DNA from 4 places in the Cellvibrio sp. ATLC23 genome. Region 1 is predicted to be linked to each of the others. Evidence: predicted binding sites of a transcription regulator. Region 1 holds the regulator's gene; each other region holds the start of a gene.
The links. Region 1 encodes PhoB, which activates phosphate uptake and scavenging genes when phosphate is short. Its sites were predicted from a motif close to TGTCATAAANNTGTAACA; they were not measured.
Positions count from the first base shown of each region.

Region 2: a site for PhoB is predicted at 1,171-1,188, ahead of AC2CG4_RS11755 (ABC transporter permease subunit). Genes of this name have one in related genera too.
Region 3: a site for PhoB is predicted at 1,177-1,194, ahead of olsF (bifunctional ornithine lipid synthase OlsF). Genes of this name have one in related genera too.
Region 4: a site for PhoB is predicted at 1,402-1,419, ahead of AC2CG4_RS01640 (porin). Genes of this name have one in related genera too.

Region 1 is NZ_JBXUOS010000008.1:190,637-192,844, forward strand. It holds gene ubiA (4-hydroxybenzoate octaprenyltransferase) at 1-915, shown strand, start outside; gene phoB (phosphate regulon transcriptional regulator PhoB) at 1,029-1,727, shown strand; gene phoR (phosphate regulon sensor histidine kinase PhoR) at 1,875-2,208, shown strand, end outside.
Region 2 is NZ_JBXUOS010000006.1:187,119-189,326, reverse strand. It holds gene AC2CG4_RS11760 (PstS family phosphate ABC transporter substrate-binding protein) at 140-1,108, shown strand; gene AC2CG4_RS11755 (ABC transporter permease subunit) at 1,269-2,208, shown strand, end outside.
Region 3 is NZ_JBXUOS010000002.1:335,292-337,499, reverse strand. It holds gene olsF (bifunctional ornithine lipid synthase OlsF) at 1-1,106, opposite strand, end outside; gene AC2CG4_RS04410 (hypothetical protein) at 1,343-2,208, opposite strand, start outside.
Region 4 is NZ_JBXUOS010000001.1:403,834-406,041, reverse strand. It holds gene AC2CG4_RS01645 (hypothetical protein) at 1-250, opposite strand, end outside; gene AC2CG4_RS01640 (porin) at 360-1,286, opposite strand; gene AC2CG4_RS01635 (HvfC family RiPP maturation protein) at 1,582-2,208, opposite strand, start outside.

The DNA.
Region 1 (2,208 bases):
AAAACCATTGTTAATCCTGTGGCGAAAAATAGCTTAAAAAGCGGCTTTGTCGCCAAAATACGACAAAAAGCCCCACTTTACTGGCGTTTGATGCGCATGGACCGCCCCATTGGCACCCTGCTGCTCCTGTGGCCCACACTCTGGAGCTTATGGATTGCGGCCAAGGGCTTGCCCAGCCTCAAGAATCTGGTGATTTTTGTGCTGGGGGTGATAGTGATGCGCGCCGCTGGCTGCGTAATCAATGACTTTGCCGATCGCAAAATTGATGGCAGGGTCGAGCGCACCCAACATCGCCCACTCGCCACCGGCGCCCTCACCAGCCGCGAGGCCATCGGCCTGTTTATCACTCTATGTTTGATCGCCTTTGGGCTGGTGCTATTTACCGACCCTCTCACCATCAAACTGTCGGTTGGCGGCCTGATTCTCGCGTTTTGCTATCCCTTTATGAAACGCCACACCCATTTGCCGCAAGTGGTACTGGGCGCGGCATTCGCCTGGGGCATACCTATGGCTTACGCCGCCGAAGCGGGAGAACTCACGCAAGGTATTTGGCTGATATATCTGGCAGTGGTGCTCTGGACAGTGGTCTACGATACGTTTTATGCGATGGTGGATAGGGATGACGATCTGAAAATCGGCGTCAAATCCACCGCGATATTGTTTGGCGAGCAGGATCGCATTATCACTGGCGCACTCCAAGTCATGACAATTTACGCTTTGATACTGGTCGGCAATCGCTTTGAGTTGGGCAGTTTTTACTATGTAGGGCTGGCAGTTGCGGCCGGCTTATTTGTCTATCAACAATGGCTGATTCGCTTTCGCGCCCGCGCCGCCTGTTTTAAGGCATTCCTCAATAACAACTGGGTCGGTGTCGCGGTATTTGTCGGGATCGTTATGGATTATCAATTTCACTAGCGGCTAATTTTTCACCCTGTCATAAATGTGTAACACTGAGCTTATTTAATACACTGCAACAATAGCTTCACAAACCTGTGAGGCAAACCGTGGTTTTTTCAGGCAGAACATTTATGACTGGTCGCAAAATTCTAATCGTTGACGATGAATCCGCAATCCGCGATATGCTGCGGGTAGCGCTGGAAATGGCTGAATACAACGTGTTGGAAGCGAGCAATGCACAGGACGCGCACGGCATTATTATCGATGAAAAGCCCGACCTGATCCTGCTCGATTGGATGATGCCCGGCACCAGCGGCATCGAATTAGCGCGCCGTTTGAAGCGCGATGAAGTGACCGCCAACACCCCCATCATCATGCTGACCGCCAAAGGCGAAGAAGATAATAAGATTCAGGGGCTGGAAGTGGGCGCCGATGATTACATCACCAAACCTTTTTCACCGCGCGAATTAGTCGCACGCTTGAAAGCAGTATTGCGCCGCGCCGATCCACAAATCAATTCCGCGCCGATTACTGTACAAGGCTTGTGCCTTGATCCCGCCAGCCACCGCGTTACCATTCACGATCAATCGGTTGATATGGGCCCGACTGAATATCGCCTGCTGGAGTTTTTCCTCACCCATCAGGAAAGAGCTTATACTCGCAGCCAATTGCTGGATCACGTTTGGGGCGGCAATGTGTATGTGGAAGAGCGCACAGTGGATGTTCATATCCGCCGCCTGCGCAAAGCCCTCACCGTTGATGGCCACGAAGATTTGATCCAGACGGTACGCGGTACGGGCTATAGGTTTTCTACTCGTATTGAAGCCTGATCCCTGATTTTCGTCGCAAGGTCGGGACTCCACCGCAAGACACGCCGTGAATACATCCATGTAGGCTCATCTTCGACATCCATGTCTCAGACGGTCTTGCGGCGGAGTCCCGACCTTGTGACTGCTATACACCACGAGGTTTAGGTCTTGTTAAAAGGTTTTAGCGCTGAGCTCCAGCGCATTCTCATTATTCTCGCCCTGTGCAGCCTGATTGGTTTTTTCAGCGGCCTGTACGCCGTTTGGATGCTGATTGGCTGCGCCGCTTACATTATCTGGATGCTCTGGCAAATGCGCCGCCTCAATCAGTGGCTGCTGTGTCAGGAAGCGGAAGAAGCACCCGAAGCCACTGGCATCTGGGGTCAGGTGTTTGACAACATCTACCAGTTACAGCGCAGCCAACGAGTTGAAAAAGAAAATCTGCAGGCAGTAATTAAGCGTATTCAGGAAATCAGCTCGGCACTGAAAGACGGTTTGATCATTC
Region 2 (2,208 bases), on a different contig from region 1:
GCGACAAATTTGTGACAAAAGTTTCTCTCAGTCATATTACTGTCATATTTGCTGGATAAAGTAATCACCAATGGAGAGGCAAGTCTTTCCATCAACAAGCATGAATTCATTATTCACGAATGACTAAACGGAGCGCTCTATGAACGCTATGAAAATTATTAAAGGGTTGGCATTGGCCGGCTCTATGGTGTGTGCAGCTGCACTGCAAGCGGCAGTTGATCCTAAGTTACCCGAGTACAAGGTGGTCACCGGTGTATCAGGGAATGTGAACTCAATTGGTTCAGATACACTCAACAACCTGATGACTCTTTGGGCTGAAGACTTCAAAAAGTCTTACCCCAATGTCAATATTCAAATCCAAGGTGCCGGATCTTCAACTGCGCCACCAGCCTTGACCGAAGGCACTGCTAATTTCGGCCCTATGAGCCGGATGATGAAAACAGAAGAGATTCAGGCATTTGAAGCTAAACATGGCTATAAGCCTACAGCTGTACCTGTGGCGATTGATGTATTGGCTGTTTATGTCAACAAAGATAACCCGATCAAGGGTTTGAGTATTCCTCAAGTTGATGCCATTTTCTCTGCAACCCGCAAGTGTGGTGGTGCTAAGGATATAACCCGTTGGGGTGAAGTAGGTTTGACCGGTGCTTGGGAAAACCGTGATTTCACTGTGTATAGCCGCAACGCAGTGTCTGGTACTTATGGTTACTTTAAAGATGAAGCGCTGTGTAAGGGCGATTTCAAAGCTAGCATTCTTGAACAGCCAGGTTCTGCTTCGGTAGTTCAGGGTGTTTCTGAGTCTATTAACGGTATTGGCTACTCGGGTATTGGTTACATCACCTCTGGTGTTAAAGCGGTTCCTTTGTCTAAGAAAGATGGTCAGCCGTTTGTGACCGCTGAAGCTTCACATGCGCTGGATGGCTCTTATCCGCTGTCACGCGTGCTTTATATGTACATCAATAAGCACCCTAATCGTCCATTGGATTCGATCCAATTGGAGTTCATCAAATTGATTCTCTCCAAACAAGGTCAAGAAACCGTAGTGCGTGATGGTTACATCCCGCTGCCCGCAACTATGGTGACTAAGGCTCTTGCCGAGCTGAAGTAATCTGCAAGGTTGCTTGAAAAAACGCCGACTTGTTCGGCGTTTTTTATGGTTGCAACTAAAAATATGACACTAATGTGACAGTGTCTTTGCTTTGTAACAAAACTGTCATTTTTGCCTGTTAGCATCATTTACACGCCAGACAATTTCAGGTGAGTAGACCATGTCCGAACCAGTCCTAGTGGCTAAGCCAATGCAAAGCCTGATGCCAACAACCGAGCAGCGCAGCCGCCTGCGTCGTATCCGCCAATTTAAAGACAAGCTATCGCGCTATGGCGTAATGTCAGCTGGTCTGGCGGTAGTCTTTTCCTTGGGTTTAATTTTCTTCTATCTTTTTTCTGAAATCGCGCCCTTATTTCGCGGGGCGTCGGTCGATATCACCCAGCGTTTTACCCCTGTGCAGTTGCAGCAACTTGAGGCAGATCCGACTGAGTATTTGATCCTGGAGCGTTATGAAGAGATCGGTGCCAGCTTTAAGCGCAGTGGTGCAGTGAACTTCTTCGCCGTCAATGATGGCAGCCCGGTTTTGAACGCACAGGTGCCGCGCGCTGAAGGTGCTACTTTTACCCGCTTAGCCACCAGTACGCCGGATCAGGGTCTGATCGCCTATGGTTACAGCAATGGCCAGGTAACCTTGATCAAGGTTAACTATGCCCTGAGTTATCCGCAGGACAAGCGTCAGATCGTTCCCAGCTTGGTATACCCCCTGGGTGATGCGCCATTGCAGTTAGATGAGCAGGGCTCCGCGATCAGCCAGCTGGCGGTGCAAGACACCTCCAGCGGTATTTTGATGGGTGCACTCACCGCTGATAAACGTTTGTTGCTGGGTATTTTCAGCAGCAATACTAATATGATTACCGGCGAAGAGACACTCAGCCAGGATGTGTTTACCTTGCCTGCATTGCCAGAGGGCGTGACACCTGTCGCGATTCAGGTAGATGAAAGTGCGCAGCATTTGATTATTGCTGACGATAACGCCCAGTTGTGGCTGTACAACATCATCAATCCCAGTACACCTGTACTACAGGCGCCAGTCGCCGTTCCCGGCGGTAAGATTACTGCGATGGAGTTCTTAGTGGGGACTGCGTCGCTGGTGATAGGAA
Region 3 (2,208 bases), on a different contig from region 1:
ATGCAGAGTTTTTCTTCATCCCACAATACCAGGTGGCGGTAGTAGTGATCGTACTTGTCCAGATCGCGTCTGCTGCCGGTACCTTCGCCCACCAAGCGAAACGTCTGCTCGCGCAAGCGGCCAATTTCGCGCAGCACTACGGGGTGTTGATCGTAATCGCACAGAAATATTTTGTGGTTGTCGCGGGTGCTGCCAATTAATTGTGCGGTTTTAAATTCTTTTTTCAGTGCGGCGCGATCTTCTGGGTGGGCGATGGTTTTTTCGGTGACAAATACCGGCGCGCTTTTTTTCTTAGAGGAAATACCTTTGCCGATTTTGTAAACGTGTTTTTTCAGGCGTTTGATTAGGGCTTTGTCGGCGAGCTGATCGGATTCCAGTGCGTGGTGGGGAATCACTTCACCCACGCGGAATTTTATTTCTGCCGAGCGCTTGTTAAACATTTCATGGGCGAGCAGGGCAGTCGCCAGCGGTTTAAAAATCATTGAGGCGCTGTAAAACAGCATGGAGTTTTTGGCGGAGACAAAAATGGGTAACAGAGGTGATTTGGTTTTGCGCGCAAAGTGCAAAAAGCCCGCTTGCCATTTTCCATCTTTAATCCCCGTGGGGCTAGCGCGGGATACTTCACCCGCCGGAAAAATAATAATTGCCTCTTCGTTATTGAGCGCCTGCAAAATATTTTTGTAACTCTGTTTGTAAGCGGCGCGGGTCATATTATCCAGCGGCAGCAGTAAATCGTGCAGCGGCTCAAATGCCATCAGCATATCGTTGGCGATAATTTTCACATCCTTGCGCACTTCGCTGACTAAACGCAGCAGTGCTAACCCATCGAGCGAACCAATCGGGTGATTGGCGATAATAATCACGCGCCCTTGTGCGGGGATATTGTTGCGCTCGCGCTGGGAGATACTGTAACTAAAATTGAAGTACTCAAAAATCCGGTCGATAAAATCAATGCCGCGATTGCCTTCATGCTCGCGCAAAAAGGCATTAATTTCTTTTTCATGGGTCAGCTTGCGCAAAATACTGAGCGTGGAGTTGCGCACCATGGGCGACTGTTGGGTAAAACCGGGGAATTTAGTGCTGATGGACTGTTCGATATTGAGCATAGTAGTCACAACTTTGCGATGGGCGATGCTGCAAGGTTATGACGGCTGCGTGACGGTTATGTGATGGAATTGTTGCAGGTGTGTGACAGCGGGTTTGTGCGATATTGCGGAAATCTTGTCGGTGGATTGCGGTGTTCTATCCAGGACCGTCTGCGACAGGGATGTCGCAGATGAGCCCCCATGGATGGGTTTACGGCGAGTCCTGGATAGAACACTGCAATCCGCATCGCACGCGATTAGGTCGTCGTTGCACCCACCAATTGTTCTTCTTGTTTTGCCAGTAGGGCCGCGTAAGGAGCTTTTAATCCCACTAGCTTGCCGCTATCGCTCACTATATCCAAATGCGCCTGCAGCTCGTGGTCTATCAAACGTTGGCTAATTAAAATTTCGCCTTTATCGGGTTTTAAATGATTGTTGTGTTGCACCACAAAATCTTTCAGCAGCGATTTATTCGAACTCACCGGTGCCGATAATTCATGTACCGCCGCTGCTAAATGCAAACGCGGGCTGGGGCTTTGGCTGGTCAGGCTATTTAACAATTGTGCAGCGCAGACGGCGCGAAAGCTGCATTCGTAAAACGCTTCGCCGGTGAAATCGATAATCAAAGTTTCGCCCGATAACATTTGCCGTTCACCGCTGTATAAATTCAACACGCCCTGCAATTGTTTTTCAAAACGGCGCAACACATTGGCAAAACTTTCGCTGTTTAATTGTTGGTAGAGTTTGCTCATATTCACGATATCTAAACTCAACCGGACCGACACTTGTTTGGGCAATTCCGGCTCGGGCTCGGGCACATCTTCAATGGTCGGCATTTTTTCTACCACGGCAGTGACTATCTCACCCGCGGTTGGCAACTTATCTTTTAACTGCGACCACCACTGGCGCTGGATCGACCACCAAATCACCAGCAGGGAGCAAAATATCGCCGCCATCCACAGCATAAAAAAGCGATAGTCGCGCTCGGAGTGAAGCGGAACATCGAGCGTGACCTCCAAATAACCCGCGACATTATTGTGCAGCGCGATAGGCGCAGAAAAACTGTAGCGGCGCCCGGTAATTTCCTGATTCGGTTTAAAACCGCTCTGCACCAACAATTTAT
Region 4 (2,208 bases), on a different contig from region 1:
CCTTAGCCAGCGCCGGCTGAGCCTTTCCAGTAGAATTTTTTTCTGCACTACCGGTTTCGAGCACCGCTCCCTCTTCACCTTTTTTAAAGGCTTTTTGCAAAAACCCATTCAACCCTTTGTCGCTGTAATCGCAATCTTGTTGATTGACATTCATTGAGTCAGCAGCATCGACTGCTGGGTCACAATCATCTTTTGCCGATACAGAAATTGCAGCCATCAAACCCAGCATCATAATTATTGAACGCTTCATCATTTTCTCCCTTCAATTATAGGGGCATAATCATTAGAAAAAATTCAACTTAAAACAACAAAGGGTGCCGAAGCACCCTTTGTTTATTTAAACCCGTTCACTTAGTGAATTAGAATTTAAAATCGATACCAACACCAACATAGGTATCGTCACGCTCAGCCGCTAATGCCAACTCATTTTCTACACTAGTTACGTAAGAGTACAAAGTGGCAGCTTTAGTCATTTTGTAATCCAGACCAATGCTAGCACTTTCGCCGTCAGCCATTTTCACGTCAGATTGACCGTATTGGCCTTTCAATGCCCACTTGTCATTCAGATTCCACAAGGCAGAAACAAAAGCGCCATCTTCATCAGCACCAGTGCTGTCATTTTCATATTGCTCAGCCAATACACCTAATTGTACTGGGCCAAATACAACACGTGCTACTGCACGAACCAAGTCAACACCTTCTGCTTCAACATCTTGATCAACAGCAACTGCTGCATAAAAAGCAGGAGTGTTGTAAGCAACAGAAACAGAAACGCCATTATCAACACCGTCAGCTTCTTTAGTTACATAGGCAACGGAAGAAGTGAACGCACCCCATGAAGCAGGTGTTACGTACTGAACGATATTACTTGCGCGAATTTCACCTTTGAAAATCTGATTGATATCACCTTCCAAATCATTGAACAAGTCAACTTTCTCTTGTGCAACCTTGGTGGGAGTATCGAAATGGCCGCCCATAATGGTACCGGCAGAACCTTGCAAACCGATAAAGATATTACGTTGACCAAAAGTTTGGCTGCCGTTGGTACCATCATCTACTTCGGTTTGGTATTCAAATTGGTAAATCACTTTCAAACTGGAATTTACTTCCTCACTGCCTTTCAAACCAATGCGAGAAGCATTGCTCACCAATTCTACTTTGCTGCCAGAAACTTCTTCGTCAGCATTTTGCAAAGACACATTCGCTTTACCATAAACAGTAACATCAGCAAATGCCGCCGCTGGTAACAATGAAGCTATAACCAAAGCCAATAATGATTTTTTCATGGAGTCGTCTCCTGGATGTGTGTTTTAAGTGTTCAGTTCCTGGACACCGGGGGATCAGGTCATATTGAAATCGTGATACTTGTGTTTCAGTAGTATTGCCATTATGTGACCGAAAGATTACAAAATTATGACAAGGCACTAAGTATCGGCGGGTGATTATATAAAGAAAAAACAGAGAGTTTTGTGATTAAACGTGGTTTTAGATCAAATTCAGTAAATTTTTGCACTAATTTTGCGCTTTTGGTAATCAAAACATCATATATGAACAATTAGACGACTCAATAAAGCGCAATATTTAGTCAAAGTGACTGACCACCCCAGAAGAATAAAATGATTTGATTAAAGTTTGAGCATCGCTTGCCAGTTCATCATATGAACGCTGCTGTAATTCATCGGCGATTAGGCGCAGGGTTTCATCCAATGATAACGAGTGAGATTGCAGCAAGGCCAAGAGCCGTTGGCTTAGCGGATTAGCCTGGATAAAACAGACCTTATCGGCACGGTTGCGATAAACCACAAGTTGCGTTGGTGTAACGGTTTGAGGCTGAAAATTAGGGGAGACTTTATGTACCGGAAACTGATAGCTCAAATTGGCGACCAAAGGGGAAATGCGAGGTCTGGCCAGCAGAAGATCATCAGGCAAGTTACCTGCATCAGGAATTATTTCTTCGCTGACATCAAGCGCCAACTCAATCCATTCGTAGTGCGCAAGCTCCAGCAAAAATGGCGGATCGCCTTCACGCAAACCGCGCTCCTGCGCCAGATATTGTAAAAATTCTTCACTAATTTCCAAAAAATACGGTGTCTGGCACTGATGGTGATGAATAAAATCCCGCATCATTACATGCCATTGTTGATCTTTTAGTATTGAGCGCAATACCGGAAATACAGTCGCAATCAAACTTTCAATATTGTTATAAAT